2 regions of the Halpernia sp. GG3 genome follow, and region 1 is predicted to be linked to the other one. Evidence: riboswitches for the same ligand, from Rfam matches in the RefSeq annotation. Region 1 holds a riboswitch; the other holds the start of a gene.
What was found. A riboswitch is a leader RNA that binds a small molecule or an ion and turns the genes downstream of it on or off. The one in region 1 is predicted to bind S-adenosylmethionine.

Region 1 (5,031 bases):
TTTTCTGGAAGATAAATCCCCACTGCAATTAAAATAATAATGAATAAAATTTTAATTAAGGTGAAAAAATTATGAAATTTCCCAGATACTGAAACACTAAATGATAAGGCGAAAGCGACCGCTAAAATAACCGCAATCGAAAAATAATTACCAAAATTATAACCAAATGCCGCTAGATATTTGCTCATCGCTAAAGCCGCCAAAGCAACTGGGGCAGAAAAACCAATGACCAATGATACCCAACTACTTAAATACCCAAAAATAGGATGAAAAGTACGAGAAAGATAAATATAATCTCCGCCATTTCCTTTGAAAAAAGTGCCTAATTCAGCATAACAAAACGCACCAAAAAGTGCTAAAACGCCACCAATTATCCACAGTAACAATATAGTAAACGTGTTATGCAAATCGGCAACTTGAAATCCTAATGTTGTAAAAATACCCGTCCCTATCATGTTAGAAATCACAATCGCAGCAGCCGTTTTCCAACCAATTTTACTTGGGATCTTACTCATTTTCTAGAAATTATAATTTATCCTTCCGAAGAAATAGGCCCCTAAAGTTCCCATTTGTACCGGTGCATATTTAAACACACCAAAGTAAGAATTTTCATAGATCTGCTTATCCGGGAATACATCAAACACGTTATTAGCACCAATTGTAACATTAATTTTTTTAGTAAAATCATATCCTAAACTTACATCAGTAACTACTTTTGGACTGAATTCTTGTACTAAACCAAAAGGAAAGCCATCTCTGATCACTTTACCAAACATGGTGTTTCTTACCATCAAATTAATTTTGTTAATTTTATAATTCAAACCCAAAGTTGCTTTGGTTTTAGGTGAAAGCGATTCTATAATGTTGATTTGATCGGGTCCAAAATAATCGTTTTGAGAAAGTCCATTTGCTGTTAAACTTGTAGGAAAATGAAAATTGGTAATTTTGGTTTCGTTATAATTTCCTGCCAAATTAATATCTAAAATACCACCACCAATATTCCATTTATAGGTTGCAACTACATCTACACCTTTCGTTTTAGTATCAATCGCGTTGGCAAATAATCTTGCCGCTTCTGCACCATTTTGTGTAATCAAAGAACTACTAATTTGGCTAGTAAGTACAATTCTATCTTTTACCGTTATTAAATAACCATCCACTGTGATAAATAAATTATCCAAAGGTTTCAAAGTAAAACCAAGACTTGTATTAATAGATTTTTCTTGTTTTAATTTATCAAAACCCAATGCTTTTGCAACATCGCTATCATTATTAAAAATTCCTTTATTTACAATCCCTACACCTGTAGTGGAAATATCAGAATAAAAATTACTAAAATATTTCTGTTGTAAAGACGGAGCTCTAAAACCTGAACTTATGCCACCTCTAAGGGCAAAATTTTTCAAAATCTCATACCGCATTGCTAATTTACCATTGATGGAGTTTCCAAAATCTGAATAATGCTCAAATCTAGTAGCCACATCAATATAGAAATTTTTAATATCATAAGATACATCTGCATAGGCTGATAATGAATTTCTATTCTTGGTTAAAGCATTCGCCGGAGAAAAACCTGTGAAAGATTGGGACCCTCCAGTTCCTGAGATATCACTTGTGTTGGTAGAAGAATTGGCAATATTTCCATAGATGTCGTAAGTTGCATAAGATGCAACCTCGCCAGTTTTTATTTGATATTGCTCAAAACGATACTCACCACCAAAAGCAAGATTAATTTTTTCAAATTTTTTGCTGATGTCTAAATTGATCGTATTTTGTAGAAATCCATGAGAACCAGCGTAGAAACTTGTAGGAGATTTTGCACCTAATGACGCGTTGTTAGTATTACTTACGTTATACTCAAAAACGTTGCTCCCAAAAGTATTGCTAAAATCTGCACTCCAATTATTATCGTGGTAGCGTACACCTGCAGATTGAGAAATATCATAAATTTTTGAACCTAAAATTGGTTGAAAACCATTTGGATAAATGGATAAAACTACATTACTAGTTTCGCTTGGCAATCTTCTAAATCCATAACCTTGTCCCTCTTTTATGCTAAATCCGCCAAAAGTATAAACAATAAATTTATCATTTAATTGATATTCTGCATTTAGAAAAAGTTGACCTAATTTAATATGCGCATCTCCCACTTGAAAGTTGAAATAATCTCTTGTTAATCCTCTTTTAGCAATTTCGGCATCATCAGCTGACCTTGCCGCAGCAGGATTATCTGCAAAATCATATGCAAAATTATTCCCAAAAATATCAAGATTATTATTCTGAGTCCGGTTAGTTTTTTGCCTGTCACTCAGTTGCAAAGTAAGATTTATTATACCTTTATCTTTACTAATACTTGCACCATAATTGACACCGGCTTGTAAATTTCCACCATCACTTCTACTGGTTTTTCCGTAGGTAATAGAAGCTGAAGCGCCTTGATTTTTTTTAAGAATAATATTGATGACACCTGCAATGGCATCAGAACCATATTGTGCAGAAGCACCATCTCTTAATACCTCTATTCTATCAATAGCTAAAACAGGAATTGTGCTTAAATCTGTACCCACAGAACCATTCCCAACTGTATTTTGATAATTAACCAAAGAAGTTGTATGTCTTCTTTTTCCATTAATTAATACTAAAACTTGGTCTGGCCCCATACCTCGTAAAGTAACAGGATCAATATGTTCCGTACCATCAGAGGCAGATTGATGCACTGAATTAAACGAAGGAATAATATAATTTAATAAATCTTGCACGGTACTTTGAGGCGCAGATTTTTGAATTTTTGCAACCGAAATAACATCAACTGCGACTGGAGAATTAATTTTAGAACGAGGTAAACCACGATTTCCCACAATCACGACATCCTCAATATCCTTGGTTTTTTCTTGTGCATAAATACTATAGAAAGTTCCTAATAATAAAATAGAAAAAGTAATTTTCTTCATTCCTTAATTTTTAGATTTTTAACGCTAAGTAATAAAAACGAAATATCAAGAAATAATAAAAAAAGTAATTCATATATTATCTTCCCCATTAAAGGGTGGATTTAGCACCATTACACCATAGAAATGTCGGTTGCCAAGGTTTCAAAGGGCCAAATCCCTCCACCTTTCTTGATAAGTCTGCGCAAAAATAAATTATTTTGCAATATAATCCAAATAAGAGAAATATTAAAATTTAAATTTCATATTTGGTCATATAAAATTGAGTGAGAAAAAGGCGATTCATAGGTCATTTAACGTAAAATATTTTAAGAAATTTTTACGAAAAAGCAAATTGTCTTTATATTGAATTTATCAATTTTTAATTTACTCTTAGAACTAAAAAAATCCCAACCATTTTAAGGATTGGGATTAATTATTATCAACAAAAACGCTTAAACATCAATTTTTGCATATTTTGCATTTTTCTCTATAAATTCACGTCTCGGTGGAACTTCATCGCCCATCAACATTGAGAAAACATTATCTGCATCCACCGCATTTTCGATAGTTACCTGTTTTAAAGTTCTGTTTTCAGGATTTAAAGTGGTTTCCCATAACTGCTCTGGGTTCATTTCACCCAAACCTTTGTAACGCTGTACATCAACGCCTTTTCCATCTGGTGAAAGTTTGAAAGTTTCTTCTTCACGTTCCTTTTCATTCCAGGTGTACACTTTTTTATTTCCTTTTTTAAGTAAATAGAGTGGCGGCGATGCAATATAAACATAGCCGTTTTCAACTAATTCCTTCATATATCTAAAGAAAAATGTCAAAATTAAAGTCGAAATATGCGCGCCATCAATATCGGCATCACACATAATGACTATTTTGTGATAGCGTAATTTTTTTATATTTAAAGCCTTAGAATCTTCTTCTGTGCCGACACTTACACCAAGTGCAGTGTAAATATTTTTAATCTCTTCATTATCGTAAACCTTATGAAGCATTGCTTTTTCAACATTTAGAATTTTACCTCTTAAAGGTAAAATCGCTTGAAACAACCGGTCACGACCTTGTTTTGCAGTTCCACCTGCAGAATCTCCCTCGACAAGAAACAATTCACTTTCAGCAGGATCTTTTGAAGAACAGTCAGACAATTTTCCTGGCAAACCACTTCCGCCCATCGGCGATTTACGCTGCACCATTTCGCGGGCTTTTTTCGCTGCTTGCCTCGCTTTCGCCGCTAAAACTACTTTTTGAACGATAATTTTGGCTTCGTTCGGATTTTCTTCCAAGAAATTGGAAAGCATTTCACCTACGATCTTATCAACTGCACTCGCCACTTCAGAGTTTCCTAATTTTGTTTTGGTTTGCCCTTCAAACTGAGGCTCCATTACTTTAACGGAAATAATGGCGGTTAAGCCCTCTCTAAAATCATCGCCTGTCACTTCTACTTTTTCTTTGGCAGGAAGTCCTAGTTCGTCAGCAAATTTTTTCAAAGTTCTTGTTAATGCACGTCTAAAACCTGTCAGGTGAGTTCCACCTTCGTGGGTATTAATATTATTAACGTATGAGTGTAGATTTTCATTGTAAGATGTGTTGTAGCGCATTGCAACTTCCACAGGAATATCGTCTCTTTCACCTTCCATGAAAATTACTTTTTCCATGATAGACTCACGATTTCCATCAATATATTCTACAAATTCTTTTAAACCACCTACTGAGTGAAAAACTTCTGAAGGAAAACTGCCGTCATCTTCAGTCTCACGTTCATCGGTTAAAGTAATTGTAACACCTTTATTTAAATAAGAAAGTTCACGCATTCTTGAAGCCAAAGTGCTGTAATTAAATTCTAACTCATTAAAAATAGAACCATCAGGCTGAAAAAAAACTTCTGTTCCTCTAATATCTGTCGTTCCAATTTCTTTCACATCTGCTAAAGCAGCACCTTTTGAATATTCCTGTTGATGCACTTTTCCTTCTCTAAAAACAGTCGCAACCAATTTTGTAGAAAGTGCATTTACCACAGAGACTCCTACACCGTGCAAGCCACCGGAAACTTTATAAGAATCTTTATCAAATTTACCACCTGCGCCAATTTTAG
Region 2 (5,031 bases), on a different contig from region 1:
AATCCATTAGAAAAATTTTTCTATGCTTCTACAGTAATCAATACCAAACCTATTGTTAATACGGATAAGGATGAATTTCAAGCAAATTATTCTCCCGATGGAAAGAAAATAGCTTACTTAGAAGAGAGAAATATTTTAAAAGTATTGGACATCGCCACCAAAAAAACGGTAACAGTATTACCAGAGAAATTAAATTATTCTTATTCTGATGGTGATCAATATTTTACATGGTCGCCAGATAGCAAATACTTGTTAGCACAATCTAGCGAAGGCGGCGGTTGGTTTTCGCCAGAAGTAGTTTTACTAAAAGCAGACGGAACAGGCAAACGAGTAAATTTGACAGAAAGTGGCTTTAACGACTATCATCCTCAGTTTGGGATGGATGGCAAAATGATGTATTGGATTACCGATAAAGATGGGATGAAAAACTTGAGTAGAGGCAGCCAAAGTGACGTTTACGCCATGTTTTTTGATCAAGATATTCGGGATAAATACCAACTAAGCAAAGAAGATTTCGATTTACAAAAAGAAATAGAAAAGAAAGATAGTACTAAAATCGGTGATAAAAATGACGTTAAATCTAAAAAGATCAAGTTAGTAAAAAAAGAAGAAAAACCTATATTTGAACCTAATCTTAAAAATTTAGAAAACAGAACCAAAAGATTGACCATCAGCTCTACTGATATCGGTGGTGTAGCTTTATCAAAAGATGGTGAAAAATTATATTATTTAGCAAAGTATGAAAAAGGTTATGATTTATGGATGACGATGCCTCGTACCCATGAAACCAAAGTTTTGGCGAAATTGGGCGTAACTGATGGCAGTTTGGAATTAAGCAATGACGGCAAAGATCTGTTTGTTTTGGCTGGTGGCAACATCATGAAAGTAGGTGTTGATGACGGTAAAGTTTCTCCAATGAAAATTGATGCTTCTATGGAATTGAATGCATCTGAAGAGCGGAAATATATGTTTGATCATGCCTGGAAACAGGTGAAGAAAAAACTGTTCGACCCAAAACTGCAAGGGGTAGATTGGGATGGTTATCATACTACTTACAGCAAATTTCTTCCCTATATTAATAACAATTATGATTTTGAAGTTTTATTGAGCGAGTTTTTGGGAGAATTAAATGCTTCACATACAGGTGGTGGGTACAGAGTTAAAAAAATGAATGCTGATGCAACAGCTGCGTTAGGTTTATTATATGATGTTACCAAAGGCGGTGACGGCTTGGTGGTAAAAGATATAATAGCTGCCGGACCTTTTGATAAAGCGAAAACCGAGATGAAAGCAGGAATGATCATCGATAAAATAAATGGTAACGAGATAACAGCTGATGTTGATTGGGCAATTTTTCTAAACCATAAAGAAGGTAATTTTACGAGAATAGATTTCCACGATCCAAAAACAAATAAAACCATTAGCGAAGTTGTAAAACCTATATCAGTTGGTGTGGAAAGCGGTGTTTTACTTTACAAACGTTGGACAGATAAGATGGCCCAACTAACGGATAGTCTTTCTGGTGGTAGAGTTGGTTATGTGCATATAAGAAGTATGGACGACCCAAGTTTTAGGGTGACTTTTGATAAAGTTTTAGGTAAAAACGTGAAGAAGGAAGCGCTAATTGTAGATACTCGTTTTAACGGTGGCGGTTGGTTGCATGATGATTTGGTTACTTTCTTAGGAGGAAAAGAATATTTTACTTTACGCCCACAAGGGAATATCACTACAGGTGGCGAGCCGATGAATAAATGGACTAAACCAAGTTGCGTAGTAATGAGTGAAGGCAATTATTCTGATGCTTTTATGTTTCCTTATGCATATAAAGAATTAGGATTGGGTAAATTAATTGGAATGCCTGTTGCAGGAACCGGAACCGCAGTTTGGTGGGAAACACAAATAGATCCAACCATTTATTTCGGTATACCAATGATTGCTACTTACGGTGCTGGCGAAACCCAGGCTACAGAAAATCATCAACTAGAACCTGATATTAAGGTAAATAACGATTATAATAAATTTTTGAACGGCGAAGACCAACAATTGGAAGCTGCCGTGAAAGAAATGTTGAAAGAAGTAAAAAAATAAATCCGGCTAAAAACAATATTCCAAGAAGTAAATTCCGCCTGCCGATGGTAGGTAGGCGGAAATATTGCCAAGGCGTCTTTAAAAAAACTGAAGCTTGAAGACGATGAAGACGGTATCAATTTCGGATTATAAACTAATTTTTGTGGTACCGAGTTTTGAAAATGAAGATGGATGAATTATTCAAATGTTCAACATTGAGATTGGTTAGGGAACAAATTAAATTATTATCAATTTTTTTAATTAAAAATTTGGAGATTTAAAAAACCTTTCTATCTTTGCACCAGAAATTACGTTCTTTAAAACATCGCAACTTATTTAGAAAAGTGGAGGGAATTGACCCGGTGAAACTTTGGCAACCTGTTTAGAAATAAATAAGGTGCAAAATTCAACTCGCAATGGCGGGAAAGATAAGTCAGAAACAGAAATATAAAAATTATACATTTATATCAAACTCTTTCGTCTTATCGAAAGAGTTTTTTTATGCTCTTTCGGTAAGCTTTTCAGAAGATAAGTTGCACAACATTTAAAATAAAATTATTTAAAATATGAGCAATTTAAAATTTGAAACATTGCAACTTCATGCGGGACAAACCATAGATTCAACCACAAATTCCAGGGCGGTTCCGCTCTATCAAACCGCTTGTTATACTTTCAACGATGCACAGCACGCTGCTAATCTTTTTGGTTTAAAAGAATTCGGAAATATTTATACCCGTTTAATGAATCCGACAACGGATGTTTTTGAAAAAAGAGTTGCTGCGCTACACGGCGGAGTTGCTGCTTTAGCAACAAGTTCTGGTCATGCCGCACAGTTTTTAGCAATTACAAATATTCTTCAGGCTGGAGATAATTTCGTGAGTTCGCCGTATTTGTACGGTGGAAGTTTTAATCAGTTTAAAGTAACTTTTAAAAAATTAGGGATCGAATGCCGCTTTGCAAAAGATGACGAACCGCAAGATTTTGAGGAACAAATCAATGAAAATACAAAAGCCATCTATGTTGAAACCATCGGTAATCCAAGTTTAAATGTAGCAGATTTTGAAGCAATTGCAGCAGTTGCAAAAAAACATAATCTTCCTTTAATCGTTGATAATACTTTTGGTGCGGGTGGATTTATTTTTCAACCTTTAAAACATGGTGCAAATATCGTGGTAGAATCTGCTACAAAATGGATCGGCGGTCACGGCACTTCCATCGGTGGAATTATCGTAGATGGCGGAAATTTTGATTGGGGAAGTGGGAAATTTCCACAATTTTCTGAGCCTTCAGAAAGTTACCACGGTTTGATTTTTTCTGATGTTTTTGGTGTTAACGGCTCTTTTGGAAATATTGCTTTCATCATAAAAGCGAGAGTAGAAGGTCTTCGAGATTTTGGTCCAACTATTTCGCCATTTAATTCTTTTCTTTTAATTCATGGTCTTGAAACTTTATCGCTTCGTTTAGAAAGAACCGTTCAAAATGCGCAGAAAGTCGCAGAATTTTTGGAAGATCATCCACAAGTTGAAAAAGTATTATATCCAGGTTTGCCAAGTTTCCCCGATCATGAAAATGCAAAAAAATATTTTAAAAATGGTTTTGGTGGCGTACTAAGTTTTGAAATAAAAGGTGGAAAAGAATCTGCGATAAAATTCATCAATAGTTTAGAACTAATCAGCCACGTTGCCAATGTGGGTGATTCTAAAACTTTAATTATTAATCCTGCTTCTACTACTCACGAGCAGCTTTCTGAAGAAGAACAATTGCACGCGGGAATCAAACCTGGACAAGTTCGCATCAGTGTAGGAATTGAGCATATAGATGATATTTTAGATGATATCAACCGCGGATTTGCCGGGATTTAATTTTTAAAATTTAGATATTGAAACATTTTAAAACAGAAGATTTTGTTCTTGAATCTGGTATTAAAATTTCCGAAATTAACATTGCTTATCAGATTTTTGGTGAATTTTCTTCATCGAAAAAAATAATCTGGGTTTGTCATGCCTTGACCGGAAACTCAGATGTTGAAGACTGGTGGGAAGGTTTATTTGGAAAAAGTGAGGTATTTAATTCTGAAAATTATACCCTGATTTGTGCAAATATTTTAGGCTCTTGTTATGGAACTTCATTTAAATCTGAAGAAAGATTACCACTAATTTCTATTCGAGATATGGTAGAAATGCACCAAAGATTAGCGAATTTTCTTCAAATTTTTAAAATTGATATGTTAATTGGTGGTTCTCTCGGTGGAATGCAAGCTTTAGAATGGTCGGTTATAAATCCAAATTTCATTGAGAATTTGTGCCTAATTGCTACTAATGCAAAGCATTCGGCATGGGGAATTGCGTTTAATGAAGCCCAAAGAATGGCATTAAATTCTGGTGAAAATGGAATTGAAGCAGCGCGAGCCATTGCGCTGCTTTCTTACCGTAATTATGAAACCTTTCAAAAAACCCAAGAGGATAGTGAAGAAAAATTAGAAAATTTTCGGGCGGCGACTTACCAAAATTACCAAGGTGCAAAATTAAAGAAAAGATTTACAAAGGAAAGTTACTGGATATTATCTAAAAGTATGGACAGTCATAATCTGGGTCGAAAGCGAAATTCGCTGGAGAATGCGTTGTCTAAAATTACGGCCAAAACTTTAGTTATTGGCGTTGAAAGTGATCTGCTTTTTCCGATTTCAGAGCAAGGCTATTTAGCAAAAAACATAAAAAATGCCAAGTTAGAAATCATAAAATCATTGTACGGACATGATGGGTTTTTGTTAGAAACAAAACAAATTGCAACGGTTCTACTAAATTTTTTTTCAGAATTAAACGTTGACAATAAGAATAATTAAAAAAATGAAAAAGAAGAAATTAAAAATAGGATTATTTGGCTATGGCGTTGTTGGAAGCGGTTTATATGAGGTTTTGCAACAGGCAAAAAATCTAAAAGCAAAAATTAAAAAAATTGTGGTCA

Region 2: another riboswitch for S-adenosylmethionine. It lies ahead of ACVBED_RS07670 (O-acetylhomoserine aminocarboxypropyltransferase/cysteine synthase family protein); the one in region 1 lies ahead of ACVBED_RS03235 (TonB-dependent receptor plug domain-containing protein).

The regions. Positions count from the first base shown of each region.
Region 1 is NZ_JBRIIR020000006.1:464,445-469,475, reverse strand. Features, by position in the region: gene ACVBED_RS03240 (APC family permease) at 1-515, opposite strand, end outside; gene ACVBED_RS03235 (TonB-dependent receptor plug domain-containing protein) at 519-2,951, opposite strand; SAM riboswitch class I at 3,025-3,129, opposite strand; gene gyrB (DNA topoisomerase (ATP-hydrolyzing) subunit B) at 3,383-5,031, opposite strand, start outside.
Region 2 is NZ_JBRIIR020000014.1:34,473-39,503, forward strand. Features, by position in the region: gene ACVBED_RS07665 (S41 family peptidase) at 1-2,088, shown strand, start outside; SAM riboswitch class I at 2,397-2,502, shown strand; gene ACVBED_RS07670 (O-acetylhomoserine aminocarboxypropyltransferase/cysteine synthase family protein) at 2,634-3,929, shown strand; gene ACVBED_RS07675 (homoserine O-acetyltransferase family protein) at 3,947-4,909, shown strand; gene ACVBED_RS07680 (homoserine dehydrogenase) at 4,914-5,031, shown strand, end outside.